One region of the Agrobacterium sp. NPDC090283 genome, then DNA from elsewhere that is predicted to be linked to it. Evidence: riboswitches for the same ligand, from Rfam matches in the RefSeq annotation. Region 1 holds a riboswitch; each other region holds the start of a gene.
The links. Region 1 has a riboswitch for cobalamin ahead of ACIQUH_RS19375 ((2Fe-2S) ferredoxin domain-containing protein). Riboswitches for the same ligand answer to the same signal wherever they lie in the genome.
Positions count from the first base shown of each region.

Region 2: linked by a shared signal. The riboswitch ahead of bluB (5,6-dimethylbenzimidazole synthase) and the one ahead of ACIQUH_RS19375 ((2Fe-2S) ferredoxin domain-containing protein) in region 1 are both predicted to bind cobalamin.
Region 3: linked by a shared signal. The riboswitch ahead of nrdH (glutaredoxin-like protein NrdH) and the one ahead of ACIQUH_RS19375 ((2Fe-2S) ferredoxin domain-containing protein) in region 1 are both predicted to bind cobalamin.
Region 4: linked by a shared signal. The riboswitch ahead of ACIQUH_RS04635 (ABC transporter substrate-binding protein) and the one ahead of ACIQUH_RS19375 ((2Fe-2S) ferredoxin domain-containing protein) in region 1 are both predicted to bind cobalamin.

Region 1 is NZ_JBIVYG010000014.1:89,759-97,254, reverse strand. It holds gene ACIQUH_RS19395 (class I SAM-dependent methyltransferase) at 1-77, opposite strand, end outside; gene ACIQUH_RS19390 (ABC transporter permease) at 124-885, opposite strand; gene ACIQUH_RS19385 (ABC transporter permease) at 885-1,799, opposite strand; gene ACIQUH_RS19380 (ABC transporter substrate-binding protein) at 1,806-3,302, opposite strand; gene ACIQUH_RS19375 ((2Fe-2S) ferredoxin domain-containing protein) at 3,319-4,110, opposite strand; cobalamin riboswitch at 4,201-4,394, opposite strand; gene ACIQUH_RS19370 (TetR/AcrR family transcriptional regulator) at 4,664-5,308, opposite strand; gene ACIQUH_RS19365 (TonB-dependent siderophore receptor) at 5,471-7,496, shown strand, end outside.
Region 2 is NZ_JBIVYG010000013.1:75,890-83,385, forward strand. It holds gene ACIQUH_RS18530 (NADP-dependent malic enzyme) at 1-1,382, shown strand, start outside; gene ACIQUH_RS18535 (DUF2865 domain-containing protein) at 1,518-2,630, shown strand; gene ACIQUH_RS18540 (hypothetical protein) at 3,008-3,667, shown strand; gene ACIQUH_RS18545 (hypothetical protein) at 3,770-4,723, shown strand; gene bluB (5,6-dimethylbenzimidazole synthase) at 4,791-5,504, opposite strand; cobalamin riboswitch at 5,601-5,785, opposite strand; gene ACIQUH_RS18555 (hypothetical protein) at 5,871-6,701, opposite strand; gene ACIQUH_RS18560 (glyoxalase superfamily protein) at 6,894-7,271, shown strand.
Region 3 is NZ_JBIVYG010000008.1:23,627-31,122, forward strand. It holds gene ACIQUH_RS13395 (sugar ABC transporter substrate-binding protein) at 1-245, shown strand, start outside; gene ACIQUH_RS13400 (ABC transporter permease) at 470-1,552, shown strand; gene ACIQUH_RS13405 (ATP-binding cassette domain-containing protein) at 1,552-2,334, shown strand; gene ACIQUH_RS13410 (nucleoside triphosphate hydrolase) at 2,331-2,960, shown strand; cobalamin riboswitch at 3,094-3,318, shown strand; gene nrdH (glutaredoxin-like protein NrdH) at 3,626-3,847, shown strand; gene nrdI (class Ib ribonucleoside-diphosphate reductase assembly flavoprotein NrdI) at 3,860-4,258, shown strand; gene nrdE (class 1b ribonucleoside-diphosphate reductase subunit alpha) at 4,246-6,432, shown strand; gene nrdF (class 1b ribonucleoside-diphosphate reductase subunit beta) at 6,450-7,424, shown strand; gene ACIQUH_RS13435 (alpha/beta hydrolase) at 7,455-7,496, opposite strand, start outside.
Region 4 is NZ_JBIVYG010000002.1:364,415-371,910, reverse strand. It holds gene ACIQUH_RS04665 (hydantoinase/oxoprolinase family protein) at 1-962, opposite strand, end outside; gene ACIQUH_RS04660 (GNAT family N-acetyltransferase) at 1,091-1,546, opposite strand; gene ACIQUH_RS04655 (cupin domain-containing protein) at 1,543-1,899, opposite strand; gene ACIQUH_RS04650 (2-hydroxyacid dehydrogenase) at 1,926-2,849, opposite strand; gene argE (acetylornithine deacetylase) at 2,873-3,997, opposite strand; gene ACIQUH_RS04640 (GNAT family N-acetyltransferase) at 4,201-5,079, shown strand; cobalamin riboswitch at 5,119-5,353, shown strand; gene ACIQUH_RS04635 (ABC transporter substrate-binding protein) at 5,510-6,541, shown strand; gene ACIQUH_RS04630 (FecCD family ABC transporter permease) at 6,538-7,496, shown strand, end outside.

The DNA of each region.
Region 1 (7,496 bases):
GCCAGATCGAAAGTCGCCGATCTCTTGGACCAATAATCCCGGATTTCCTCCTTGAGATCGAAATTGCCGCCATCCATTGTGTCGTCCTTCGTCTGTTCCCCGTATAAGCGCCGACGAAATGATTCAATCCGGCGCGTCGAATACGGTGTTTAGCGTTGCAACCGTCACGGCAATCGCGATTCCGGGCCAGATCATCAGGCTTGGATGATCGAAGATGAAAACGCGATATTCGAACAGCATGGAGCCCCAGTCCGGTTTCGAGGGGTCTGCGCCAAGCCCGATGAAGGCCAGCGAGGCGTAGGCGGTGACGGCAAAACCAGCCTGATTGCCGGTATGGGTCGCCATCAGTGGCAGGATATTCGGCAGAAGATGACGCAGAACCATCCGCAAGGGCCGAACGCCCAGTGCCTGGGCCGCGTGGATAAAAGGTTGTTCAAGCACGCGACGGCTGAGTGAATGGGCAAGTAGAGCCGTCGGACCGATGCCGGCAAGACCAAGAGCCACCCCGGCCGTGATGGGCGTCAGGCCAAAAATCGCGGCCGCCGTCAGGGCGATGATGAGCGTCGGAACGGTGATGAAGAATTCGCAACAGCGCAACACCGCCCTTTCCTGCCAGCCGCCCAGCACCGCAGCGCCGGCGCCGAGCAAGGTGCCACCGGTAAAGGCGATGGTGCCGACCGACAGAACCACAAGCGCGGTGCGCCATCCGCCCGCCATGAGGCGCGAAAGAAGATCGCGTCCGAGATGATCGGTTCCCAGCAGATGCTGCGCCGTCACACCGGAATGGCGGGCTAGGATATCCACGGCATCAGGATCATAGGGCTGCCAAAGGGTGCTGAGGAGCAGAAAAAGGGCCAGGATGGCGAGCGCGAAATACCGGAGCATCAGACGAGCCGTGGATCCAGAAGGCGCTGAAACAGCTGCACGATCAGATTCATGAAGAGCAGCCAAAGCGCGATGACCATCACATAGGCCTGCAGCACCATCTGGTCTCGTACCGCGATGCTTTGCACAAGGAACTGGCTGATGCCGGGAAGATTGAAGAGGATTTCCATGGTGGCCGTTGAGCCGATAACCCACCCCGCCTCCGAGCGCACCGCCGAAAGCAGGGCATAAAACGCACCGCGATGCGCGTGGCGCCAGAGCGCCTGCCGATGCGAAAGTCCTTTGGCGAGAGCTGTGCGAAAATACGGCTGTCGCGTGGTTTCGATCATGTCACGGCGGTAGATACGTGCAAAGACGGCAGCCGAATGGGAGGCGATGAGAAGGACGGGCAATATGATTGCTGTGATGTCGGTTCCGAAGGGTCGAATCCAGCGCAGCTGGACGCCGAGAACCCAGAGCAGGACAAGCCCCAGCCAGAAACCGGGCACAGCCTGCACGAAGACCGAAAATGCGCGGCTGGCACGATCGGCAATACCACCCGGCCGCGCCGCAGCGCTGAAGCCGAGTGGTACGGCGACGGCAATGGCGAGGAGAAGGCCGGAAATACCGAGCATGAGCGAGAGAGGCAGACGCTCGATAAATTCCGCAAAGACGGATTCGCCGGTGCGGAAGGATCGGCCCCAGTCACCGGCAACGAAATCCGAAAGCCAGTGCAGATAACGCAGGATGAGCGGGCGATCGAGGCCCCACCCTTCCCGCAGCGCCGCAACGGTTTCGCTCGTGGCCGTCAGGTTCCACACCCGAATGGCAATCTGCACCGGATCGGCGGGCATCCATGCGATGAGCGTGAAGGATGCGAATGAAAGCGCAACCATTCCCAACACGGAATATATGCCGAACCGGAGCAATTGCATCTGACCTTACCGCGCTTCGCCTATATCGCCGCGCAGGACATAATAGTCGGAACCCCACGGCTCGTAGTTCTGCAGCCGCGTCGAAAGTCCGACATACCAGACGGGTGAGACCAGGAAGGATGCGGGAACATCCGCAAACAGCTTCGTCTGTGCATCAAGCGCGATCGTGGCGCGTTCGCCGGCGTCGCCCGCCGTCGCGAAACGGTCGAGAATGGCATCGAAGTCAGGCGAGGCGTATTTCGCATAGTTGAGCGAGGCGCCGCTGCGCAGCATCGAATTGAGGAAAAAGGCCGGGTCTCCGTTCGGTGCGGTATGCTGCGCCCATAGGGCGATGTCGAATTCGCCGGCCGCAGCCACGTCCTGAATATTTTCCACGACCTTCGTGTCGAGTTCGATGCCTAGTCTGGCAAGCTGCGCCTTCACCACCGGCAGCATGGTGACGAGGTCCGGGCGCTGCGGATAGGTAATGGCGAGAAGGCGAAGCGGCGTGCCGTCCTTCTCACGCTTCCCTGCCCCGTTTTTCGTCCAGCCGGCTTCGTCGAGAAGCGCTTCGGCCTTCGCAAGATCGGTCTGTCGCTGCTCTTTCCCGGCAAAGGGGAAATAAGCGGCATAAGCGCCGGTCGCGGGTTCACCGCCATTGATTGCGGCCGCCAGTTCCCTGCGGTCGAAGCCGAGATCGAGCGCCTGGCGCACTTTGATATCAGCGGTAACCGGCCTCGTTGTGTTCAGGAAAGAGAGATATTGATAACCGACAGGGAAAGACTTGATCGTCAGATCCGGATTGGTTTTCAGACGGCTTACGACTTCCGAAGGTAATCCGAAAGCAAGATCCAGCTCGCCGGCTTCCAGCGCCAGTGTCATGCTTTGCGCATCGCCGAACCTGCGGAAATCAACCGGAGAACGTTCATCCGCATCGGCAAAATGGGTGTTCGGCGTGAGCGTCAGTGATGTATCCGCCTTGAAATCCGCAATCTGATACGGCCCGGTGAACAGCGCCTTCCCGTCAGTGGCGGGCTTGTAGGCGATCAGCGGCCATTCCGCGAAAAGTGCCTGAAGAAAAGCCACCGGCTTTTCCGTGGTAATAATCAGTGTCAGGTCGTCGGCCGCCTTGAAATCCAGCTTTCCACCCGTTGCCAGCGCCGCCTTGTTGGTCGCAAATGTATGATCGAAACCGGCGGCAAGCGCGGCCGCCGTCACAGGGGAACCATCGGAGAAGGCGCGGCCCGGTTTCAGCGTCACTTTCCAGCTGAGATCGCCGGTGCGCTCCGCTTTTTCGGCAAGACCGGGCACAAGTCGCCCTTCCCGATCGACGGTGAAGAGGTTTTCACCCACGCCATGGCTGACAAGCGCCCAGCCGTTCGATCCCTTTGCCGGGTCGAGACCGCTCGTGATGTATGTGGCGCCAACGCGCAATGGTTCGGTGGCGAGAGCACTGGCGCCCACACCCGTTATCAAGGCCGCAAGCCCGGCCGCGGCCAGACGTGAAAAGCTCTTTGCCGACATTCTGTTTCCTCTCATGCTATTCGGACAGATTGCGAAGCCGCTGTTTGCGGCCGGTCGGGTGGTAGGCGAAATCGTCAACGATGCTGCCACCCAGCAGATGTTCGGCAACGATACGGTCGACTGCCTCTTCCGTGACGCCGCCATAATAGGTGCCCTCGGGAAAGACCTGCAGGACGGGCGCAAGGTTGCAGGGGCCAAGACAGGTGGACTTGGCGGTCATGGTGCCCTCACCCGTAATCCGAAGCTTCTGCCGCTCCTGCTGGTTGCGCAGATGGCCCCAGATCACATCCGCACCCGCCGAATTGCATGGACCACCCTGGCAGACGAGCACGCGGCGCTTCTGTGCAGGCACCAGAGAGCCCTCGCCGGCGGACCGGAGCGACGCCGGAAGATCAAGTGGCTGCGCCGTTTCGGCAAGATCTTCAAGCAGGCGTGCCATCAGGCTGCTCGCTGTGGGGCTTGCTGCGACGGAAAGGGATGGCCACAGCCTGACGTCGCCTGCCCGCCATCGTTTCAGTGTCTTCGTCATCCAGTTGTGAAAACTGGGCTCCAGCGGCAGCATCAGTGGAATGATCAGGATATGGCCGACATCCTCATCGATCAGCTCGAACAGCGCTTCGCGGAGTGACGGCGTTCCCTGCTCCGTGAAAGCGATGCGAACGGTTCTTGCGCCGCAAAGCCCTTCGGCCTGCATTGCCAGATGCCGCATGTCCTGATGAGGCGCGGCGGCAAAGGCTGACTTCGCGACAAGCAGAACGGCGTCCGGTGTGGAAGGCTCGCGATTGGTTGGGTGGCTACTGTCTGTCACATTGCCTCATTCACGAGGCAGCGTCGAAAATGACAGGGTCTCCGGCGAAAGACCGGAAACAGCCATCATTCCCATGGCACCCCCCGACCACGGAATTACATGATGTCAGGCAGGTCTCCTGGCTTGCGGGTCGAGGCCGTCTCACCCGTCTTCCCGGCATCGCTGCCAGTGACATCGTGGGCGATCGGCTCACCGCTTACAGTTGCGGGACAGCTCCGGGTTTTCACCGGATTCCCTCTTAGCTCCCACCGGGTGGCGGAAGAACCATGACGGATGGACCCTACACTGCCGCCGGTCGCTGTCAACCGCCTGCACCAGTGTTGAGAACTCTACAGTGAAGCCTTTCGTTATGTTATAAAGTAACATTAACCTATTCATGACGAACTGGTCAATAGGTCAGTCTGTTTATTACCAATGAAGGAAGCAGCTTGAAGCTGGATCTTGACATCACAAAGCGGCGCGGCAGACAAAAGGGGTCGCTGGCTTTGGAATATTTGCGACAGCCCGCTCGATTTCAGGCTCCAGAACCCTCCACAAGATGATGGCCCTGCTGTTAGCTATTTGCCGATATTCCTCTGTAAAGCCAGTTCCAGGTCCTGTCGAAATATAGATCGACAGACTGCCTTGTATCGAACTCGGCGCTGCCCATCATCGCCGATGAGGTGGGCAATGCGACAAGACAGTGGATGAGGTGGCTGGCGATCAGGCTCACATCCCCGGCTGCAATCATGCCCGCATCCTGCGCTGTCTGCACGGCATCGACGAGCCGGTTCATGATCGGATCGGGCTGCGGCGGGATCGGTGCTTTCTTTTCGAACACGACAGCTTCACTGAAGGTGATGCGCTTCAGTGCAATGAGGTCCGGCTCCATGTTGATATGCAACAGTTCGCGCATCAGGGTCCGCAGGCGCTCAAGAGCGTTGCCCTGTGCCATCGGTAAGTCTCTCAGCCGCGCCACCGCTCGGGCATGAGCATGTTCCACCACGGCTTCGAACAGGGCGACTTTCGAGGAAAAGCGGCGATAGACAGTATCCTTGCCTGCCCCGCACTGCAACGCGACCTGCTCCATGGACGTGCCGGCAAAACCGCGCGTCGCAAAGAGTGTGGTCGCAGCGTCAATTATCCGTCCGGCTGCGGCGTTCTGTTCCGCCTTCAAGGGACGACCGACCCGCGCTGTGGCATTTATTCTTTCCGACACCAGATTTCCTCCGCACTTGCACGTGCCCGACCTGTTTGAAGATGTCGACCAGGATTGCCAACATAAAAGTTGACCAGCGCCTTCATATTAACTGGACAGGACGGTCCCGTTTGATTTATTCACTCTAGCAGATTTCCCAAGCTTCGACCATGGGGGCGAATAGTGAAGCAAGGTCTTTCCTTTAAAAACATTCTGACGGCCACAACCTTTCTGGTGGCAACCCATGCCCTGGCACAGGAGCAGGGCACGCAGTTGGAAACAATCGTCGTGCAGGGCAATGCCGGGGCGGCAGGAACATCCGCTGCGATTGTTGCCAAGTCCACTCGGTCGGCAACCAAGACCGGAACACCCGTAGCCGAAACGCCGCAATCCGTTACGGTGATAACGCGCAAGCAGATCGACGACCAGAATCCGCAAACGGTCAGCGAGGCGCTGCGTTACACGGCCGGTGTATTATCCGACCGGGACTCGAACTCACGTTACGATTCCGTATTTCTGCGCGGCTTCGGCGCATTTGGCCCGGCGACCAATTATGTGAACTATCTCGACGGTTTGAAACTTCAACGTGGTCAGGCCTTTGCAACACCCTCCATTGATCCGTTTTTCCTTGAGCGCATCGATGTCCTGAAGGGACCGGCAGCGCTTCTTTATGGCCAGGTAAGCCCCGGCGGCCTTGTCAATCAGGTCAGCCGCAAACCATCGAGCGTACAGTCGAACGAGGCAAGACTTGAAGTCGGGACCGATGGAAGGGTTCAGAGCGGTCTTTATTCCACCGGCCCCATCGCCACGGATGGAACATGGCAATACGGTATCGGCATTGTTGGCCGCTCCTCCGGCACGCGCTATGACGATGTGGATGAAAAGCGTCTCGGCATTGCGCCATCCCTCAAGTGGCAGCCGGACGAGGATACCTCGCTTGTTGTTTCCGGCTATTATCAGCGCGATCCGGAAGGCGGCTATTTCAACTCGCTTTATCCGAAGTTTCTGGCGCCCGCAGGCTATGCCGGTTTCCTCAGTCGGGACCTCAATGTCGGGGATCCGAACTACGACGCGTTCAGGCGCACGCAATATGGTGCCGGTTACGAGTTCGAGCACAGGTTCGATGACCAGGTGACCATCCGCTCCAACTTCCGATATTCCGGCGTGGATACCGATATGCGTTCGCTCCAGATGAACGGGCCAATGTCTGCGACGGGTATTATTCCCCGCTGGGCTGTCCATTCCATCGAGGACGTCGAAGGCTTTTCCTTCGACAACCAGGCTGAATTCAAGTTCGAAACCGGTGCCATCGGCCATACGCTTCTTGCCGGCCTCGACATTCAGCACTCAAGCAGCAATTGGGAATATCTGCTGGGTGGCGCGACGCCGCTTGATGTGGCCAATCCCGTCTACGGCCGACCGGTCGGCCCGTTCATGACGGCAGTCGACAATGATCAGTCGCTTCGCCAGACAGGCATCTATCTCCAGGATCAGATCGAGATCGGCGGGCTGCGCGGCGTTTTCGGGGTGCGGCACGACTGGGCCCGTCAGGACACTGACAATCTCCTTGCCGGAACATCGTTGAAACGATCCGACAGTGCCACCAGCTATCGCGCCGGCCTGCTTTACCTTTTCGATAACGGCATTGCGCCCTATGTCAGTTATTCCACCTCGTTCGAACCTTCCACCAGCGTGGGCGCCAATGGCAGTCCGTTCAAGCCGACGGAAGCGCAGCAATATGAAGTGGGCGTCAAATACCAGCCTACAGGGCTTGACGCCATCTTCACGCTCTCTGCCTTCGATATTCGCCAGCAGAATGTGGTCTATTACAACGCCTCATCAGGTTTCAACGAACAGCAGGGAGAAATCCACTCCCGCGGGCTGGAGTTCGAGGCGAGAGGAAACCTCACCAGCAATCTCGAGCTGATCGCCGCGGTTTCCCTGCTCGACACGGAAGTTTCCGAATCCGGCATCACATCGATCATAGGCAACCGCCCGCAGGCCGTGCCGCGTTATTACGGTTCTCTCTGGGCAAACTACACCGTCTCATCCGGTGCGCTGGAGGGCTTAAGCATCGGCGGCGGCGTGCGTTTCGTCGGCTCCAGCTATAGTAACGATACCAATACGGTGAAAGCCGATGGCTATACCCTGATTGACGCCGCACTTCGTTATGATTTTGGAGCAACGAACCCGAAACTCAAGGGGCTGC
Region 2 (7,496 bases), on a different contig from region 1:
CCGCCCGCCCGGATGCGATGATCTGCACCGGCCGTTCGGATTTCCCGAACCAGGTCAACAACGTTCTCTGCTTCCCCTATATCTTCCGCGGCGCGCTGGATTGCGGCGCAACCACGATCAACGAGGAAATGAAGATGGCCGCCGTACAGGCCATCGCCGAGCTTGCGCGTGAGGAAGTCTCCGAAGTGGCCGCCAGAGCCTATAGCGGCGAAACGCCGGTCTTCGGCCCGAACTACCTCATCCCCTCGCCCTTCGATCCGCGGCTTATCCTGCGCATCGCCCCGGCGGTTGCCCGCGCCGCCGCCGCAAGCGGCGTGGCGGCCCGCCCGATCACCGATTTCGAAGCCTATCTCGACCAGCTGAACCGTTTCGTCTGGCGCTCCGGCTTCATCATGAAGCCGGTCTTCAACGCCGCCAAGGCCGCCGAAAAGAAGCGCATCATCTTTGCCGAAGGCGAAGACGAACGCGTGCTGCGCGCCGCCCAGGTGCTGCTGGAAGAAGGCACCGGCATCCCGATCCTCATCGGCCGTCCGCAGATCATCGAAACGCGCCTGAAGCGCTTCGGCCTGCGCATCCGCCCGAATAGCGATTTCGCCGTGGTCAATCCGGAAGACGATCCGCGCTACCGCGATTATGTCGATGATTATTTCGCCCTTGTCGGCCGCGCCGGCATCAACCCGGAGGCGGCGCGTACCATCGTGCGGACCAACACGACCGTCATCGGTGCGCTGTCGGTGAAGCGTGGCGAAGCGGATGCGCTGATCTGCGGCCTCGAAGGCCGCTATGACCGCCACCTGCGCGACGTGAACCAGATCATCGGAAAGCAGGAAGGCGTGCGTTCCTTTGCAGGCCTCAGCCTGCTCATCACCCAGCAGGGCGCGCTGTTCCTCACCGATACGTTCGTCAATTACGACCCGACCTCCGAGGAAGTGGCGGAAATGGCCATTCTCGCGGCCAAGGAAATCCGCCGCTTCGGCATCACGCCGAAGGTGGCGCTCGCCAGCCACTCCAATTTCGGCTCGCGCGATTCCGAAAGCGCCCGCAAGATGCGCCGCGCCCTGAAGATCGTGCAGGAAGCCGCGCCGGAACTGGAAGTGGACGGCGAAATGCAGGGCGGCTCGGCGCTTTCGGAAGCGCTGCGCAAACGCGCCATGCCGAACAGCGTGCTGACCGGCGAAGCGAACCTGCTGGTCTTCCCGAACCTCGATGCCGCCAACATTACGCTCGGCGTCACCCGCACGCTGACGGAGGGCCTGCATGTCGGCCCGATCCTGCTCGGCACGGCCCTGCCCGCCCACATCCTGTCGCCCAGCGTCACCTCGCGCGGCGTCGTCAACATGGCGGCCTTCGCCGTCGTTCAGGCTTCGCATCCTTCGATGTGATGAAGGCCTATTAACGCAATTTTGAACATGCTGTTGCCGCATTGCGGCAACAGCTTATGTTATCTTCCTGAAACACGGATTTCGTGAAGTATAACGCCCCTGCCACCGGCCGGGGACATCGAACGGATCGAACAATTGACCCGCCGCAGCCGCATCATCGGCCTCCTGCTTCCCCTTGTTTTCCTCGCCCCGGCCGCCGCTTTCGCGGATCAGGTCTGCGATACGCTTTATGCGCAGTTGCGCGCGCCGCCCCGCGTCATCGGCAATACGGCTGAGGTGCGGCGTTATGCCAATGCGCTCGCCCGCCAGAACATCGTCATCCGCAAGATCCGGAACGACCTGCGCGGTTATGGCTGCTCCTCCGGCAGCGTCATCGTTTATGGCAATCCCAATGCCGGCCTCTGCGCCGAGATCGGCGATGCGCTGGCGGATGCCGAAGCCGAACGCGACGCGATCATCCGCGACCGGGACGATGCCATGGCGGCGGCGCGCAGTGACGACGGCGACATCAGGCGCCAGCGCATTCTCGCCGCACTCGACGCCAATGGCTGCAGCCCCGCAGAGGACATGAACCCACAAGTGTCGCCGGCGCCCGATGTCACGCGTTACCCCGATGCCTTCCGGCAGAATGGCGGTGAACCGGGACAGGCAGGCCTGTCGCCCTATCCAAACGCCGCCGAGGGCGGACTTCGCACACTCTGCGTGCGCACCTGCGACGGCTCGTTTTTCCCGATTGCCTCCAACGCTTCGCCGCTCGATTTCCGCGCCCAGGCGGAGCAATGCCAGAAAATGTGTCCGGGGACAGAGACGGAGCTTTATTTCCACTCCATGGCGGATCAGGAAACCGCCGACATGGTGTCTGCGCAAACCGGCAAACCCTACAAGGACCTGCCGACCGCCTTCGCCTATCGTAATTCGTCTGCCAAAGCGCCCGGCTGCGCCTGCAACATGGCCGCCTATCACCAGGATATGCAGAAGCAGGAAGAGGCGGCCCGGCCGGAATCCGAAAAAGCCTATTCCGGCATCACCACCATTCCATCACCCCAAGGTGACAGGAGTGGTGACAAGGCTGAGAAGCCTGCCGAACAGCAACAGGCCGCAAAACCGCCGGAACAGCCCGTGCCCGAACGCGACTATGATCCGAACGATAGCCGCGTCCGCGTCATCGGCCCGAAATTCCTGCCGGACCAGACGGGCCGGATCGACCTGAAGAACCCGGCATTGAAGGGCATACAGCCGCAGCAATAAAGACGGCGCTGCCAGCCCTCGCATGTTCCACGACGCCAGACGCGATGCGTCACTTCCGTACAGGCCGCGCCCGTCCCGCGGCCTGCTTTGATCCATCCTTCGGCCATGGATAAACACATTCTTCACCCCATTTGCCGGCAAATATTCATATAGAAGTTGTACTCACGAACGCGATTGACTTCGCTGTAAGAGTGCATATTATAAAAAAATCCACTTAAAGTGGATAAGCAGAACATGCAAAATATATATATGTGGTGCGGCTTTAGCCGCTCGCGCCTTTCATGCATCTCCAGACGATCATGTCGCCCATCTCGACCCCGAGTGGACGATCAGAGTTTCATTGACCCATGAAGCACACAACCATCAGGAGTATAGCCATGACATCCATTCAGATCACCGCAACCGGCGTCAAACTGCTCGATCCTTTTGTCCCGGTCATCGCAACTTTGCCGACAGGCGAAGCGAAGGAGTCCTATTCCATCTCGGTCTCCGGCATGGGACAGCTGACCGGCATTTCCTATACCGTGCCGGCGCATACCACGGGAAAAATCAAGGCCCAGCTGCAAATCTCGGCCCTTTCCAGCCAGGATGTGAGGGACCTCAACACGCTTGCGCTCGGAATGCTGGATGCTTCCTACCGCGAGGAGATCAACGAATACGAAAAGACCACGGCCAGCGCCAATCTCTCGGTCTGGACCTGGTTCTTCGGCGGCGGCGGCGCTTCCGCCTCTTATGAAAAGACCAAACAGGAAATGCGCTCCAAGGGCCTGACGGATCAGCAGATCACCATGCTGATGGACGCCTTCCTGGAACGCGCGACTAATATGTCGACTGTCGAGATCGAGTTCTATGTGAACAATCAGAGCAACGACTACGCCGTCTCCGGCGACGTCTATCTCTACACGGTTTCCGGCACCATCAGCACTGAAAAAGGCACCTCCCAATACCGCATGCTCGCCGATCAGGCGGCGGCTGGCGGTCCTCCGCCGGCCGGCGGCGGCGCTCTCTCCAGCGGCAAGATCATTCCGCTGAACTGACGGCTCTCAGGCACGGGCGGCGCAGCCCTTCACCCCACCGGACACGCCGCCCCTGTAAAGCCGGACATCCATCCTTCACCCCTTTTTCCATGAGGCAAGCGAATGACTTTCGAGGAACTCACCGCGCTCAAGGAGCGGCATTACCATCAGCTGACAGGCATACCCGGCGTCACGGCGATCGGCGTCGGGTTGCTTGAGGACGCCGCCGGCGAACTGACACAGGAGCTTGGCCTGATCCTTTACCACCGCGCGCCGGAGCCATCGCTGAAGGCGGGTCTGATGACGACGCTGGGCGGCGCGCCGCTGCAGGTACGGGAAGGATCCTTCGACCGCCCGAGCGAGGCGGTGCTGACACCGCCCGCGCCCGGCACGGAATGGAAGGATCACCCCAGACGCCTTTCCGACAACCCGCGCGAAAAAGTCGTGGAGCCGATGGTCGGCGGCATCAGCGGCAGCCCGGATTACTGGTCCTGGACGGATACCGTCGGCACCATCGGGCTGGTCGTCCGGGCCGCCAACGGAGCACCGCTGATCATGAGCAATGCCCATGTCATCTGCCGGGACAATGCCCAGATCGGCGATGACGTGTCGCAACCGGCACGCACCTGGTTTGGCGATCTTGCCGCCAATATCGTCGCTTTCCAGAGGGGCAACATCGTCTATCAGGGAACGCCCTATGGCGTCGATGCGGCTGTCGCCAGCCCGGCGAATGGCCGGCTCGCCACCATCGGCGCAATCTACAACCTCCCCTCGCCGTTGGGGGCGGCCGTTGCGGCGCTCAACATGAATGTCACGAAATCGGGCGTGACGACCAATATCACCAATGGCGTCGTTTCCGGCTTTTACGACGTACAGCAGCCGAATATGCGCAACCAGATCGGCATATCGCCGCGTCGGGCCGGCGAGGTCTTCAGTCAGCCGGGCGATAGCGGCAGCGCCGTCATCGACACCGCCGGCAATAATGTCGTCGGATTGTTCTGGGGTGCAAGCGGCGCGATCAGCCTCGCCAGCCCCATTCACCCCATCCTCAATCTTTTTAACTGCACTGTCGTTTGAAGAGACGAAAGCCACCCTTCAAAGCCCACCCTTCCCGGTTTCGTCCGGGAGGGGTGGAGCCGCCCGGTCAACCGCCCCAGCGATTGCGGAACACCAGTTCCTCCAAAGGCACGCGCTGCCGCCAGCCTTTCACCGCCAGTTCCGGTTCAGTGTAAAGTTCGTTGACCCGGCCAAGGCACAGCCAGGCGACGATTTCAATATGGTCGGGAATACCAAGAATAATACGAATGTCGCTGTCGTGGAAAATGCTGACCCAGCCGACGCCGACGCCTTCGGCGCGGGCCGCGAGCCAGAGGTTCTGGATGGCGCAGACGGTGGAATAGACATCCGTGCGCGGATTGTGGGTGCGGCCCAGCACCACCTTGCCGCCCCGCGTCGGATCGCAGGTGACGCAGATGCTGAGTGGCGCCTTGCGGATGCCTTCAAGCTTGAGACTGCGATAAAGCGCCTGCTGCTCGCCGGCAAACATCGCCGCCGCCTCTTCATTGGCGCGGCTGAAGGCCACCCATGCCGCCTGGCGCACGGCGCCATCGGTAACGAGGGTGAAGTTCCACGGCTGCATGAAACCGACCGAGGGCGCCGAATGCGCCGCCTTCAGCAGGCGCTCGACAAGGGCGTCCGGCAGCGGATCTGGCAGGAACTGGTCGCGCACATCGCGCCGCGTCTCGATGGCGCGATAGATCGCCTCGCGCTCCGCGCCGGAAAACGGGCGGGCGGGTGAAAGCGCATGATCGCTTGAACTGGCTTGCAATGGATTGCCAGCGGACGGATCGGTCGGCATCGTTTAACCCCAACAATGCGGGCGCGCGGTTGCCGAAACCATGCCGGTTTTCGCATGCACGACGCGCCTCTTCAGCAACCTGCCGCCGTCCGCGCGGTTCGGTCTATCCTGCCAGGCCGGTCTTCTGACTCGGCTTCATCCGCCCCCTTTCGCCTTCCCGAATGACTTCAGTGGCATGAGAAAAAGGGCATCCGCCTCACAGCGCTGGGCACGTTCCGGTCTTTCACCGAATTCCCGATTCTCCCGCCTCAACGGCAGGCACCTGACCCAAAACCTATGGGCAAAAAAACTTGCAAATGCAAGTATCCCGCCGGTGGTGCGGCAAAGTGACCACGGGCGATCCCACACCTTCGCTCGTCCTGCCCGTCACTCTAGCGGAAAGTACCTGACATAAGCGAATTCATCCCCATCCGGTGACCAGTTGGGCGAGTTCATCGTGCCCTGCCCGCCGAAAAGCTCGAACAGCGTCTCGGCATTGCCGCCATCCATATCCATCAGCCGCACCCGCACGTCGAGGTCACGCGGATGGTCGAAGACGTCGCCGTCATAGGAGACGAACACCACCTTGTCACCTCTGGGTGACGGATGCGGAAACCAGTCGCCATAGGAGCTGTCGGTAATGCGTTCGACAGCGGAACCGTCCACCCGCACCCGCCAGATCTGCATCTGCCCGGTGCGGCTGGAATTAAAATAGATCCACGCACCATCCGGCGAATAATCCGGACCGTCATTACGGCCTTCGCCATGGGTCAGCCGCGTCTCGGTGGCAGTCTCGACATCCATGGAATAGATATCGAAGACCTGATCGCGAATGCCGCAATAGGCAAAGCTTTTCCCATCCGGCGACCAGCCGTGCCAGTAGGAAGGAAGGTTCCTCGTCATCAGCCGCGGTGCGCCTCCCATAGAGGACAGGAGATAGATGGCGCTCTTGCCGAATTCCACCTTGTCGGAGATGGCATAAAGCGAACCGTCAGGCGAAATGCCGTGATCGTTGTTGCAGAGCGCGGCAAAGCCGGTATCGACCTTTTCCGGCGCGGCCCTACCGGAAAGAGACAGGCGATAAAGCAGCCCCTCGCTGTTCAACAGCAGGTATTTTCCATCCGGCGACCAGTTCGGCGCTTCGAAGAGATCAGGCGTCTGCCACACCACCCGCATCTGCCGGGTGCGGATGTTGAAGATTTCGATGGAGCTGCGCATTCTGCCTCCCGGGCGTGTCTGTGTTCTCGCTCAAGGCGCTCGGCAATAGAGACATTCCGTTTGCATCCGCCATCGCCTCGATTATGATCCTAGGGCGGCAGGCACCGTCCTGCAAATTCAAACCGGAAAAAACGCCCGCGCCCCGGCACCGTCCGCGCCGCCTGCCGTTTCTCCCAGATCCGAGGTTCCGCGATGAATACCATCGCCGATCACGGCATCCGCTTCGGGCGGATCGCCGCCATGCTTCCTGTCAGGAATATCGAAAAGGCCCATGATTTTTACGTTGGCGTGCTGGGCTTCGAAAAGACCTTCGAAAACGGCACCCCCGTCGGTTTCATGATCCTCAAACAGGGCAATGCCGAGCTGCACCTGACATTGCAGCCCACCCACAAGGCAGCGCCCTTCAATGTCGCGCATATGATGGTCAGCGATGTCGATGCGCTGCACGCGCTGTGCAAGAGCCAGGGGCTGCGCATCATCAAGGGGCTGCAGGACAAGGATTATGGCCTGCGCGCCTTTGTGTTCGAAGACCCGGATGGCAACCGCATCGATGTGGGGCAGGTTATTTAAGGTAAGGAAGCGGCGCGGGTGCTCTCCGCGCCATTCACATATCCGCGCCGTGGACCGGGCGCATGCCACTTGTTTCTTCTCCCCGCCGGGGAGAAGTCCGCGGCAGCGGGATGAGGGGGTGAGGGTCGAGATAGATCGAGAGCTAGCCCCCTCATCCGACCCTTCGGGCCACCTTCTCCCCGGCGGGGAGAAGAAATTTGCCGCACCTTCGTACAGCAATCGCCC
Region 3 (7,496 bases), on a different contig from region 1:
GCGGTTGCCCAGGCGTCAAGAACGTGGCGGAAGGCGTGATCGGTGCGACCTCGCAGCAATATCCGTTGCTGATGGCAGCACTCGGCGTCGAAGCCGTCAAGAAGTTTGCCGACACGGGTGAAAAGCCGAAGCCGACCGAAGGCAAGAACTTTGTCGACACCGGCGTGACGCTGGTGACCGACAAGCCGGTCAAGGGCCTCGACTCGATCGACACGAAGGAAGGTCTCAACAAGTGCTGGGGCTGATGCCTCACCGTTGAAACCCGCGGGGGCATTCGTGCCCCCGCCCTTGGACCAGAATGATTTCAGGCACGATCCGGGGGATCGGACAAAGGAACAAACGAGCGCGTCACGCGTCCTGCGGGGATGGCATGGGCGGCTTCACAACACTTTGAAATCTACGCATCATTCTCCTTGGAGATAGACCCGGTATCAGGGCTGATGCGATGGAGCGATCGGGAGGAAAATCCATGAGCGATCAGCCGGTGCGGGCTCAGCCGCATAATGAATTTGAAAAGGTGCTTTCGGGAAGTTCGACACAGGTCGCCGCTTTCGATACGCATGACAAGAGTGCGCTGGAAAAATTCCAGCACTTTCTCCATTCCAGCCCCGCGGCCGTGCCGCTTATCGTTCTGGTGCTGTCGCTGATCATTTTCGGCCTGCTCCTCGGCGGCAAATTCTTCTCGGCCTTCACGCTGACCCTCATCCTGCAGCAGGTCGCCATCGTCGGTATCGTTGGCGCGGCGCAGTCGCTGGTCATCCTGACGGCGGGTATCGATCTCTCGGTCGGTGCGATCATGGTTCTCTCTTCCGTCATCATGGGGCAGTTCACCTTCCGTTACGGCTTGCCGGCGGAACTCTCCATTCTCTGTGGCCTTGCCGTCGGTGCATTTTGCGGCTTCATCAACGGTATTCTGGTCTCGCGCATGCGCCTGCCGCCCTTCATCGTCACGCTCGGCATGTGGCAGATCGTACTGGCGACCAACTTCCTCTATTCCGCAAACGAGACGATCCGAGCCCAGGATATCGCCCAGCAGGCGCCGATCCTGCAATTCTTCGGCGCCAATATCCGTGTCGGCAGTGCGGTCTTCACCTATGGCGTGATTGCCATGGTCCTGCTCGTCGCGCTGCTCTGGTATGTGCTGAACCGCACCGCCTGGGGCCGCCATCTTTATGCTGTCGGTGACGATCCGGATGCCGCCGAACTTGCCGGCGTCAATGTCAAGCGCATGCTGACGACCGTCTACACCCTGTCCGGCCTCATCTGCGCCTTCGCCGGCTGGGCGCTCATCGGCCGCATCGGCTCGGTTTCGCCGACCGCCGGTCAATTCGCCAATATCGAATCCATCACTGCGGTGGTTATCGGCGGCCTGTCGCTGTTCGGCGGGCGCGGCTCCATCATGGGCATGATCTTCGGTGCCCTGATCGTCGGTGTCTTTTCGCTCGGCCTCAGGCTCATCGGAACCGACCCGCAATGGACCTATCTGTTGATCGGCGTCCTCATCATCATGGCTGTCGCAATCGACCAGTGGATCAGAAAGGTAGCAGGCTGATGGCAAAAGAACCCATTCTCACAGCACGCAATCTCGTCAAGCGCTACGGTCGCGTGACTGCCCTCGACCATGCCGATTTTGACCTCTATCCGGGCGAAATCCTGGCTGTCATCGGTGATAACGGCGCCGGAAAATCCTCGCTCATCAAGGCGATTTCCGGTGCTGTAACACCCGATGAAGGGGAGATCCGGCTGGAAGGCCAGCCCGTGCAGTTCCGCTCGCCGATCGAGGCGCGCAAGGCGGGTATCGAGACGGTCTACCAGAACCTCGCCCTCTCGCCGGCGCTTTCCATAGCCGACAATATGTTCCTCGGCCGTGAAATCCGCAAACCCGGCATTCAGGGCAGCCTGTTCCGGGCGCTGGACCGCCCGGCCATGGAAAAATTCGCTCGCGAGAAGCTGTCGGAACTCGGCCTGATGACGATCCAGAACATCAATCAGGCGGTGGAAACCCTCTCCGGTGGCCAGCGCCAGGGTGTGGCCGTGGCGCGTGCGGCGGCATTCGGTTCCAAGGTCGTCATCCTCGACGAGCCGACGGCAGCACTCGGCGTTAAGGAAAGCCGGCGTGTTCTGGAGCTTATTCTCGATGTACGGTCCCGTGGCCTGCCGATCGTCCTGATCTCGCATAACATGCCGCATGTCTTCGAGGTTGCGGATCGCATCCATATTCACCGGCTGGGCAAGCGCCTGTGCGTCATCAATCCGAAGGACTATTCGATGTCGGATGCCGTCGCCTTCATGACCGGTGCCAAGGAAGCGCCGAAGGAAACGCTTGCCGCATGACGCTGAAGCTTGAAACGATCGTCGAGGATGTTCTTCGGCGGGCAGAAGGTAGATCCCGTTTTATCGTTGCCATAGCCGGTCCCCCTGGGGCCGGCAAATCCACGCTGGCGGACGCCCTTTGTGATGCTTTGCTCACGCGCGGCGAGACGGCCGCCGTTCTGCCGATGGACGGCTTCCATATGGATAACGGTATTCTTGAGGAGCGGGGGCTGCTGTCGCGAAAGGGCGCGCCCGAAACTTTCGATGTGCGCGGCTTCCTCGATATAGTGTCGGCCGTTCGTAAAGGCGGCCAGGAAGTCCTTGTCCCGGTTTTCGACCGTTCCCGCGAAATCGCCATTGCGTCCGCCCGCGCTATCGTACCGGAAACACGTTTCGTCCTTGCCGAAGGCAACTACCTGCTGCTGAACGAAGCGCCGTGGACGACGCTTTCCAGGAGCTTCGACCTCACCATCCTTGTGGGTCCCTCCGTCGCGGTGCTGGAAGAGAGGCTGCGCAACAGATGGTTGGGCTATGGTCTCGATGCCGCTCAAATCCACGCCAAACTATTCGAGAACGATCTTCCCAACGGAAAAAGGGTGATCGAAAACGCCCGTCCCGCCGATATTCGCATCGATATCTGGGAATAGATTAACGCTTTTCCGTTCTTCAGCCGCAAAGCGCATTTGCCGTTAAGCCTTTGTTGACCATGTGTTGAATCTTTTTGATCCACAGGGTGGGGCTTTTGTGTGTCTATTCATTGACGCGAAAATTTCCTCATATACTATATGTGGTGTTCGAGGTTCTTCCGATTCGCAAGGATTGGGAGCTAAGACGGGAATTCGGTGCGTAACGCCATCCTGGCGGAGCAAGGCCGAAACTGCCCCCGCAACTGTAAGCGGTGAGCATCGTTCCGATTTGGGTCACTGGGGCTGAAAGCTCCGGGAAGGCCGGGATAGATGTTGTGACCCGCAAGTCAGGAGACCTGCCTTGAGCGCAAACGTCCACGGGCGGGGTGTCCGGAGGAAGGTGTATGACGCAAATGATTTGCGTTCGCCCTTTTCTGCCCCCTCCAGAACAAGCTTCGGGGTGAAGTCATGCCAGTGCATTCTTTTGAGTTGCTACGCTCGTCGGCGTAGAGAGTGATTTTCCGCGGCTTGAAGATCGCCAGGAAAAGGAAACCCGGTTTCCGCCTGGAATGCGACGAACTCTCCAAGCTGCACGTTTTGCCTGAATGACAGATCCATCGCCACCCGATTGCGAGTGCAATCGGCAATGTTGAGCCGTGTCCTAAATCGGCTTCGAAAGGGAAATTATGACCGTCACCGTTTACAGCAAACCCGCCTGCGTCCAATGCACCGCCACGTACCGCGCCCTCGACCGCATCGGCGTTCCCTATGAGATTGTCGATATTTCCGAGGATGCTGACGCGCTCGATCACGTCCGTGGCCTTGGTTATATGCAGGTTCCCGTGGTCGTCGCCGGCGAACGCCATTGGGCGGGTTTCCGGCCTGACATGATTGGCTCGATCAGCTGAGGCGGTGGGGCGATGGGCCTGATCGTCTATTATTCCAGCCGCTCTGAAAACACCCATCGTTTCCTTCTGAAACTGGGACGGCGTTTGTTTCGCCTGCCGCTCGGCGCTGAGGATGACGTGCCTCAGGTGTCGGAGCCCTATGTGCTCGTTACCCCCACCTATGGGGGCGGCGGCACAAAAGGGGCCGTGCCGAAACCGGTTATCCGGTTCTTGAACGAGCCCTCCAACAGAAATCTCATTCGCGGCGTCATCGCGGCGGGCAACACGAATTTTGGCGCAGCTTTCGCATCCGCCGGAGATATCGTCTCGCGCAAGTGCGCAGTGCCGTTTCTCTATCGCTTCGAGCTTCTCGGCACGGAGGAAGATGTCGCCAACGTCAAACATGGATTGGAACGATTTTGGACACGCTGACCTCGAGCGCGCTGCGCAAGGACGCCAAACAGCCGGTAGCAGCAAGCCAGAAACCGCTCGATGCGGCTCTGGACTACCACGCACTGAACGCGATGCTGAACCTTTATGACGAGAACGGGAAGATCCAGCTCGACAAGGATCGCCTCGCCGCCCGGCAATATTTCCTCCAGCACGTCAACCAGAATACGGTGTTTTTCCATAACCTAAGGGAAAAACTCGATTATCTGGTGACGGAGGGATATTATGAGCAGGAGGTGCTGGATCAGTACTCCTTCAATTTCGTCCGCGACCTCTATGACGAGGCTTATGCCCGGAAATTCCGCTTCCCGACCTTTCTGGGCGCCTTCAAATATTACACCTCCTACACGCTGAAGACCTTCGACGGAAAACGTTATCTCGAGCGTTATGAGGATCGCGTCTGCATGGTGGCGCTGGCTCTCGCGCGTGGTGATGAGCAGCTTGCCCGCAATCTGGTCGATGAAATCATTTCCGGCCGCTTCCAGCCGGCAACACCGACATTTCTCAATGCCGGCAAGAAGAGCCGCGGCGAGCTGGTCTCGTGTTTTCTGCTGCGCGTGGAAGACAATATGGAAAGCATCGGCCGCTCCATCAATTCGGCGCTGCAGCTTTCCAAGCGCGGCGGCGGCGTGGCGCTCTCCTTGACCAATATTCGCGAGGCTGGCGCGCCGATCAAGCAGATCGAAAACCAGTCTTCCGGCGTCATTCCTGTCATGAAACTGCTGGAAGATTCGTTTTCCTACGCCAACCAACTGGGTGCACGCCAGGGTGCCGGCGCGGTCTATCTACATGCTCACCACCCTGACATCATGCGCTTCCTCGATACCAAGCGTGAAAATGCCGACGAAAAGATCCGTATCAAGACCCTGTCGCTCGGCGTGGTGATCCCGGACATCACCTTCGAACTCGCCCGCAATAACGAGGATATGTACCTGTTCTCGCCCTATGATGTGGAGCGGGTCTATGGTGTGCCGTTTACCGAGATTTCGGTCAGCGAAAAATACCACGAAATGGTCGCCGACAGCCGCATCCGCAAGAAGAAGATCAAGGCGCGCGAATTCTTCCAGATCATCGCCGAAATCCAGTTCGAGAGCGGTTATCCCTACATCATGTTCGAGGATACGGTGAACCGCGCCAATCCGGTCGCCGGCCGCATCAGCATGAGCAATCTGTGCTCGGAAATCCTGCAGGTCAGCGAGGCGAGCGAATTCAACGCAGATTTGTCCTATAGCCATATGGGCAAGGATATTTCCTGCAATCTCGGTTCGCTCAACATCGCCTCGGCGATGGATTCGGCCGATTTCGGCAAGACCATCGAGACCTCCATCCGGGCGCTGACCGCGGTGTCGGACATGAGCCATATTTCCTCCGTTCCCTCGGTGGAAAAGGGCAATGATGCCAGCCACGCCATCGGGCTTGGCCAGATGAACCTGCACGGTTATCTGGCACGCGAGCGCATCTTCTACGGTTCCGAAGAAGGTATCGATTTCACCAATATCTATTTCTATACCGTGACCTATCACGCCATCCGCGCCAGCAACCGGCTCGCGGTGGAACGGGGCCAGAGCTTCAAGGGCTTTGAGAATTCCAAATATGCTTCCGGCGAATATTTCGACAAATATACCGACCGGGAATGGTTGCCTGCGACGGAAAAGGTCCGCGACCTGTTCGAAAAAGCCGGTATTGTCATTCCAACACAGGAAGACTGGACGGCGTTGAAGCAGGAGGTCATGGCATCGGGTCTCTATAACCAGAACCTTCAGGCCGTGCCGCCGACGGGTTCGATCTCCTATATCAACCACTCCACCTCTTCCATTCATCCGATCGTTTCGAAGATCGAAATTCGTAAAGAGGGCAAGATCGGCCGCGTTTATTACCCGGCTTCCTATCTCTCGAACGACAATCTCGAATATTATCAGGATGCCTACGAGATCGGGCCGGAAAAGATCATCGACACCTATGCGGCGGCCACCCAGCATGTCGATCAAGGCCTGTCGCTGACGCTGTTCTTCCGCGATACGGCGACGACGCGCGATATCAACCGGGCGCAGATTTATGCCTGGAAGAAGGGTATCAAGACCATCTACTACATCCGTTTGCGCCAGATGGCGCTGGAAGGCACGCAGGTTCAGGGCTGCGTTTCCTGCACGCTCTGATTTTGAGGGACAAGAGAATGAACATCGCCGTAAAACCCGTGTCCCGCATTCGCGCGGTCAACTGGAACCGCATCGAGGACGACAAGGATCTCGAAGTCTGGAACCGCCTGACCTCGAATTTCTGGCTGCCCGAAAAGGTGCCGCTCTCCAACGACATTCCCTCCTGGGGAACCCTGAAGCCGGAAGAGCAGAAACTGACGATCCGTGTCTTCACCGGGCTGACATTGCTCGACACCATCCAGAACGGCGTCGGCGCCGTGCGCCTGATGGCGGATTCGGCGACGCCGCATGAGGAGGCGGTACTTTCCAACATCTCCTTCATGGAGGCCGTGCACGCCCGTTCCTATTCATCGATCTTCTCGACGCTCTGCCTCACACCTGATGTTGACGACGCCTATCGCTGGTCGGAGGAAAACGAGTTTCTGCAGCGCAAGTCCGCGCTCATCATGCGGGAATATGACAGCGGCGATCCGCTGAAAAAGAAAATCGCCAGCGTGTTTCTGGAAAGCTTCCTGTTCTATTCCGGCTTCTACTTGCCTATGTTCTGGTCAAGCCGCGCCAAACTCACCAACACGGCGGATTTGATCCGTCTGATCATCCGCGACGAAGCGGTGCATGGCTATTATATCGGCTATAAGTTCCAGCGCGCGCTGGATCGTCTGGACGAGGCAAAGAGACAGGAGATCAAGGATTTCGCCTTCGATCTCTTGCTGGAACTTTACGACAATGAGGCGAAATATACTGAAGACCTCTATGACGGCGTCGGCCTCACGGAAGACGTCAAGCAGTTCCTGCACTACAACGCCAACAAGGCCCTGATGAATCTGGGTTACGAGGCGCTGTTTCCGGCCGAGGCCTGCCGTGTCAATCCGGCGATCCTCTCCGCCCTCTCGCCCAATGCCGACGAGAACCACGACTTTTTCTCCGGCTCCGGTTCGTCCTATGTCATCGGCAAGGCTGTTGCCACCGAGGACGAAGACTGGGATTTCTGAAGCAGGGTATTTCGGCGGGGGCCCGCAAAACTATTGCGGGTTCACCACCTGGCTCGCAAGGCGGAAGGGGCT
Region 4 (7,496 bases), on a different contig from region 1:
ACGGAAGGGACATGAATCTGGAAATCGCCGATCAGCTCACCGACGCCATATTGGGCCTCGCCATCAAGGATAACGGCCACATCGGCGCTGGTGCCGCCGATATCGAGGCTCATCACCCGCTCAAAGCCGCTGGCCTTCGCCAGATAGCCCGCGCCGATGACGCCGGAAGCGGTGCCCGACAGGATCATCTGCACACATTCGCGCCGCGCCTGATCGATGCCCATGACACCGCCATTGGTCTTGGTGATGAGCAGCGGGCAGGCAATGCCTTGCCTGCGCAGCACGGTTTCGAAACGGTCGAGGTAATGTGCAACGCGCGGCTGGACATATCCGCTGATGACGGCTGTGACGGTGCGCTCATATTCGCGGATGATCGGCCATGTCTCGGCGGAGGAGACCACCGGCAGTTGCGGCGCGATGCGCTCGATCATCGCTTTTACGGCCCGTTCGTTTTCAGGGTTACGGTAGGAATGCAGGAAGGCGAGCACGATGCCGTCGCAGCCGGCCGCAAGGGCGCTGGCGACTGCCTTGGCCACATTCTCTTCGTTCGGAGCGAGCTTTATCTCGCCGGTCGCCAGCATGCGCTCGGCTATGCCGAAAACCCGTTCACGCGGGATGAGCGGTTCCGGCCGCACGGAATAGAGATTGTGGATCTGCGGAATTTTCAGGCGTGCGACATCCAGCACGTCCTCGAAATTTTCGGTGGTGAACAGGGCGACGTTCTGGCCGTTGCGCTGGATCACCGTGTTGACGCCGACGGTGGTTCCATGGGTGAAATAGGAAACGTCCTTGGCTTCGATGCCGTCGCGCTTTTTCAGCGTATCGAGCGCGAGAAGGATTTCTTCTCCGGGCGCGTCGGGGCGGGAAAACACCTTCAGGGTGGAAAGCGAGCCGGTCCCATCGTCGAACGCGGCAAAATCCGTAAACGACCCGCCCACATCAACGCCAATGCGATATCCCATCTCTTCCGTCTCCTTTTCCAGTGCGGACGATGCTGTCATCGCGACCGGAAAAGGGCCAAGCATTTATGGGGTAAGGGTCATAGCCCCAGGTTATGAAGATGGCCGAGATGGCCCATCGCGAGGGTTGTTCAACCCTCGCCGGGTTTCGGCACCGTCATGTAATATTCGGGATGGGGTGCGGCGCGATAACCGGCCTTTTCGTAAACGCCATGGGCGTCGCGGGTTGCCAGCATCCAGCTCGATACCGTTGAAAGTTCCGGGTGCCTGCGTATCTCGGTGGCGATCCAGGACGCAAGGCCGCGACCGCGATGATCCTCCACCGTGAAGACATCGCGCAGATAGGCGAAAACGGCATAATCCGTCACCAGACGGGCGAAGGCGGCCATGGAGCCATCGGGGGCGTAAACGCCGACCGGCAGCGAATGCGAAAGCGCACGCTTCAGCCGGTCGGCGGTCATTCCCTGCGCCCAGTAGGAATCGCGGGCGAGAAAACCATGGACCAGATCGAAATTCACCCGTGCCGGATCGGTGCTCAGCACGTAGCCGTCGCGGGTGATTTCAAAAATGGCCGGCTCCCAGTTCATCCGTTCACCGTAACATAGATCTTGCGGACGGTTTCGATGGTTTTCCACACCCCGACGAAGCCCGGCTTCATGACGAAACTGTCGCCCGCCGTATAACGCAGCGGTGCGCCGCCTTCCGGCGTGATTTCGATGACGCCTTCGAGAATATGGCAGAACTCGAAGGTTTCTCCCTTGATCGAACGGCTCTCGCCCGGCGTCGCTTCCCAGATGCCGGTGTGGACGGTGCCGTTGCGGGCTTCGTCCAGCGGCCAGGTCTTGAAGGAGGGATCGCCGGAAATGAGGCGTTCCGGCAGGGCCTTGGAGGCTTTCGGCTCGAAGGCGGGGTGCGTGTCGATGGTCTTGAGAAGCGGCATGGGTGTCCTTTCCTGGAACGGGATGATCAATATCCGCGATTGCGGTCGACGAGGCCGAGCGGCTCGAGGCCGGACTGGTATCGTTTGATGTTCTCGACAACGGTGCGTGCTGCCGAATGAGGCTGGGTGACGCTGGCGATGTGCGGCGTCAGGAGAATTTTCGGATGCGTCCAGAAGGCATGGTCTTCCGGAAGCGGCTCCGGATCGGTGACGTCGATCACAGCACCCGAAAGCCTGCCGCTCTCCAGGGCATCGATGAGGGCGTCGTGGTCGAGCTGTCTGCCGCGCCCGGCGTGAACCAGCCCCGCACCCTCAGGAAGCATTCTCAGGCGTTCGCCATTCAGAAGTCCCGTCGTTTCGTCCGTCAACGGCAGCAGGCAAACGAGAATATCGCTGGAAGAAAGGATTGTGGATAATCCGGCTTCGCCGTGATGGCAGGTCACACCATCGATCTCGCGCGGTGAACGGCTCCAGCCGGACAGCGGAAAACCGAAGGGTTTCAGCCGTTCCAGCGCCGCAACGCCGAGCATGCCGAGCCCGAGAACGCCCACCCGGCATTCTTCCGCCTGACGCTGCGGCAGGGCCTTCCAGAGTTGCTGGTGCTGCTGTTTCAAATAGACCGGCAGGTTGCGGTGAAGCGCCAGCACGCCGAGGCTCACATATTCCTGCATCATGCGGATGATGCCTTCATCCACCATGCGCACGACTTTTACATGCGCAGGAACAGCGTCGATGTGGAACTGATCGACGCCCGCACCGATGGAAAACAGGATTTCGAGATTGCGGTAGCGGCCGATATCATCAGGCACGGTCCAGGTGATGAGGTATCGAACCGCATCCGCATCGACGCTGGCTGCATCCATCGAAAAAGGCAGTTCCGGCAGGTCCCGCGCCAGAGCCTGCCGGAAAATCTCGCCGCGCTTCGCGTCGGAATTGAAGAAGAAAGTCATCTGAAATCCGTGGTTCCGAAGGTTTAAACCGTACAGCGGTTCGCCAGTGTTTCCAGCATTGACTGGCAGGCCGAAAGCTCGCCGGCCGTTATGAACTCGTCCGGCTTGTGGGCGCGGCCGATATCGCCCGGGCCGCAGATGATGGCGTCGATGCCGGCCGCCTGAAAAAGTCCGGCCTCCGTGCCGTAGCTGACGGCGGCGATGCAGGGCGCGTCGGTCAATTCTTCCAGAAGCGTCACGAGGGGTGCATCGGCGGCAAGGGACAACGCCGGATAATCGCTCATCGGCATCCATTCCACGTCGATTCCCTTGGCAGCGAGCGCTTCGACGCCGTCACGCACCGGCTGGAGCAGGGCGACCGGCGATATCCCGGCAATCGCCCGCGCTTCCAGTTCGATGGCGCAGAAATCGGGGATGATATTGATCGCCTGTCCGCCTTTCAGCATGCCGATCTGGAGGGAGGAATAGGGCGGCTCGAATGTCGCTTCGAAAGGACCCTGCGTGAGAGCCTGTGCGGTCTCGACCGCCTTTGCCATGATGCCGGTCATCAGATGGATGGCGTTCACGCCCTGATCCGGTCGCGAGGAATGGCCGGAGCGGCCGCGAATGGCGATGCGTGCGGCGGCTTTGCCCTTGTGGGCGCGCACGGCGCGCAGATTGCTCGGTTCGCCGATGATCGCGCCCGCCGGTTTTGCGCATAGTTCCGGCAATCGGGCGATGAGATGCGGAACGCCGCGGCAGCCCGCCTCCTCGTCATAGGAAAAGGCGATATGAACGGGCCGCTTCAGCGCCATGCGTGAAAATGCCGGTGCCGCGGCGAGAACCGTGGCCAGAAACCCTTTCATGTCGGTGGTTCCGCGTCCGTAAAGACGCTCGCCTCCGGCTCTCAGCGTGAAGGGATCGGAGGACCATTCCGGCTCACCGGCAGGCACCACATCCATATGGCCGGACAGGATGTATCCACTGGCATCGGTCGGGCCGAAGCTGGCGAAGAGATTGGCGCGGTCGCCCTCCGGGCCGGCAAGCAGCGATACTTTCGCGCCGTGGCTTTCCAGATAATCGGCGATCCATCCGGCAATGTCGCCATTGGCGGTTCCTACGACCGAGGGGAAGCCGACAAGACGCTCCAGAATGTCGATTGCGTTCATGGCTGTCTCCGTCGCTTCAACGCCGAAAAGCTTAGAGCGGCCTGCGGCGTTTATCTGCTGAAATAGGCGTGATTTCAGTAGATTGTTGTGTCCTTTCAGCACTTTCAAAAAATTCCTGCTGACGAGGCTGGTTATCTTCGGATGTCGTGAGCTGGGATGCCGGGATCAAGGTTCCGCGCCGGAGGGAATGAGAGCCGTTTGTCATGGAGCTGCTCAAAGTCGATAGTTTCGAGTTGCGGACAGTGGATATCGCCGATGTGGAGGCCGATCATCTGCATGCTTTGTCCATGGCTGTCGGATGGCGATATCACGCGAACGAATGGTGTTTCCTGCGTCAATGTGGCGTCGGCCTTGCCGCGCTGGACGAGATAGACCGCGTTGTCGCAACCGCAATGCTGTTTCCTTATGATGAGGGTTTCGCGACGGTCGGCATGGTCATCGTTTCCCCGCGTTTGCAGGGGCAGGGCGTTGCACCATGGCTGGTCGGCCAACTCATTGCGGGCTACCCTGACGCCGCCCTGCGTTTGAACGCGACGGAAGCGTCGCGGCGGCTTTTTGCGCGGCTGGGTTTTGCCGGGGAGACGGAAAAAATACATCTCCTGCGCGGCAAGGCGCGTTGTACTGCCGAGATGCCGGCGCTTGGAAGAAAACAGAGAATCGAGCCGCTGTCCGAGGATCATTTATCCGCCGTGGCGGATCTGGATCGGGTGGCTTTCGGTGTTTCGCGCCGGGGCGTCCTGCAACGCCTTCTCCGGGAAAATACGGGTTACGGCCTGTTCGAGGCCGATCGTCTTGCCGCCTTCGCATTGCGGCGTGCAGCGGGGCGGGGCCATATTGTCGGCCCGGTCGTTGCCGGTGACGAGGCGGATGCGATTGCGCTGGTGAGGCGGCATTTTTCCGATCTCGACGATCAGCTTGTCCGTCTCGATGCCGTGCGGGACAGCGGTCTTCTGACCGATTTCCTGACGCAATCCGGGCTGGTGGTCATCGAAACGCTCACCATCATGTCGAAAGGCGTGCCGCAACCGGCAGGCTCCGGTTCCGCAAGGATTTTCGCCCTTGCAGGCCCGTCTTTGTGCTGAGGTGCGGCACTATCGCAATTGACGCCCCGCTTCTTGCCCCTTATGTGAGAAAGCGACGGTTCCTGCAGCCGAAAGGCGAAGGGATTAATAGGGAACATGGTGCGGGCGATTTTTTCACCCAATGCCGTGGCTGCCCCCGCAACTGTAAGCGGATTGTCGTTCATCCCCGTGACGCTTGAAGGCGTCATGCCACTGTATTCTCAGGAATGCGGGAAGGCAGATGAGTGACGCAAATCCGTGAGCCAGGAGACCTGCCGTTAAAATATAAACCATCGTTACGGGCGGGGAAGCCCGGAGGAGGAGATTGTAATGTTATTTCATAACATTCGTTTGCGTCCCAAGACCGTTCTCCGTACAAGACGTCCCGCTGTTGCTGCGCGTTCTGACGCCTGCTGCTCTGGAATAAGTTTTACTGTCGACTGGAGAACACATGTTTCATTCTAGACGCCTGCCGGTCCATGCCGGCTTTCTGGCCGCTGCGCTTTCGGTTTTGCCTGTCACCGCCGCAAATGCTGCCGAAACCACCTATCCCCTGACGATCAACAGCTGCGGTCAGGAGATCACCTTCAAGCAGGCTCCCGCCCGCACCGTGTCCGTCGGCCAGAGCACGACCGAGGTACTTTATTTGCTCGGCCTCGCCGACAAGGTTGTCGGCACCGCGCTGTGGATCGGCCCGGTTCTGAAGGGATACGAGGAGGCCAATGCCAAGGTTGAGCGGCTGGCCGATAATGACCCCAGCTTCGAGGCGGTCGTCGGCAAGAAGCCGGACCTCGTGACGACGCAGTTCCAGTGGCAGATCGGCCCGGAAGGCGTTGTCGGAACGCCGGCGCAATTTGCCGAACTTGGCATTCCCGTTTATACCTCGCCTGCCGATTGCCTTGGCAAGGACAATTCCGGTGGCGGCGACGGCGTGCGCAACACCGTCTTCACCATGGACCTGATCTACCAGGAAATCCGCGATCTCGCCAAAATCTTCAACGTGCAGGATCGCGGTGAAGAGGTCGTTGCCGATCTGAAGAAGCGTGAGGAAGCCGCCCGCGCCAAGATCGCCTCCGCCAATGGCAAGCTTTCCGCCGTCTTCTGGTTCTCCAGCGCCGAGCTGGATATCGATCCCTATGTGGCCGGCCGCAATGGCGCCCCCGGCTACATCATGTCCGCGCTGGGTCTGAAGAACGTCATCGAAAGCGATGAAGAATGGCCAACCGTCGGCTGGGAAACCATCGCCAAGGCCAATCCGTCCATCGTCGTCGCCGGCAAGATGGACCGCCGCCGGTTCCCTGCCGACGATGTCGCCGTCAAGCTGAAGTTCCTCGCCACCGATCCCGTGGCCAGCATCATGCCCGCCGTCAAGGAAGGTCATGTGTTCGAGATGGATGCGCAGGCGATGAACCCGACCATCCGCACCATCGAAGGCATCGAAACGCTGGCCGAGGCGATTTCGGCTGCCGGCCTCGCGAAGTGAACGGACTTTCCATTCATCTCGGCAGGGCGGGGCTGGCTCTTGCCGCGCTCGCCCTGTTGCTCGTGGCGCTGATGGCCGGGGCGGCCATCGGCGAGACCGCCATTCCGTTTGATGTCGTGGCGAAAACCATTGCCAACCGTGTCTTCCATGCGGGTTATCCGCTGGAGCCGCTGGATGAGGGTATCGTCTGGAGTTACCGCCTCAGCCGCGCGGTTGTTGCCGCCTGTTGCGGCGCTTCTTTGGCGCTCGCCGGAGCGGTGCTGCAATCGCTTCTGCGCAATCCGCTTGCCGATCCCTATATTCTCGGCATTTCCGCCGGCGCCTCCACCGGTGCCGTCGCCGTGGCGCTTTTGGGCTTCGGAGCGGGGTTCCTGACGATGCCGGCCGGGGCGCTCATTGGCGCTTTCGTCGCGTTTTCGCTGGTCAGCCTTCTGGCGGTGCGGGCGGGACACGGCAACAGCGCCATCATTCTGGCGGGGGTGGCCGGGTCGCAGCTGTTCAACGCCATGACCTCCTTCATCGTCACCAAATCCGCCAATGCGGAACAGGCGCGCGGCATCATGTTCTGGCTACTGGGCAACCTCTCGGGCGTGCGCTGGCCGGATGTCTGGCTGGCGCTGCCGGTCAGCCTTGCGGGACTTGCTGTGTGTCTCTGGTATGCTCGGGCGCTCGATGCCTTCGCCTTCGGCGGTCAGGCCGCCGCCTCGCTCGGCATTCCGGTGCGCTGGGTCTACGCCGTGCTCATCTCCGTTTCGGCGATCATGACGGCTGCGATGGTGTCGCTGGTCGGCTCCATCGGCTTCGTGGGGCTCGTCATTCCGCATGCCGCACGCATCTTCGTCGGCGTTCGCCATGGCATATTATTGCCGGTAACGGCGCTGACCGGCGCGGTTTTCATGATTATTGCGGATATTCTCTCGCGCATCGTCATTCCCGGGCAGGTGCTGCCCATCGG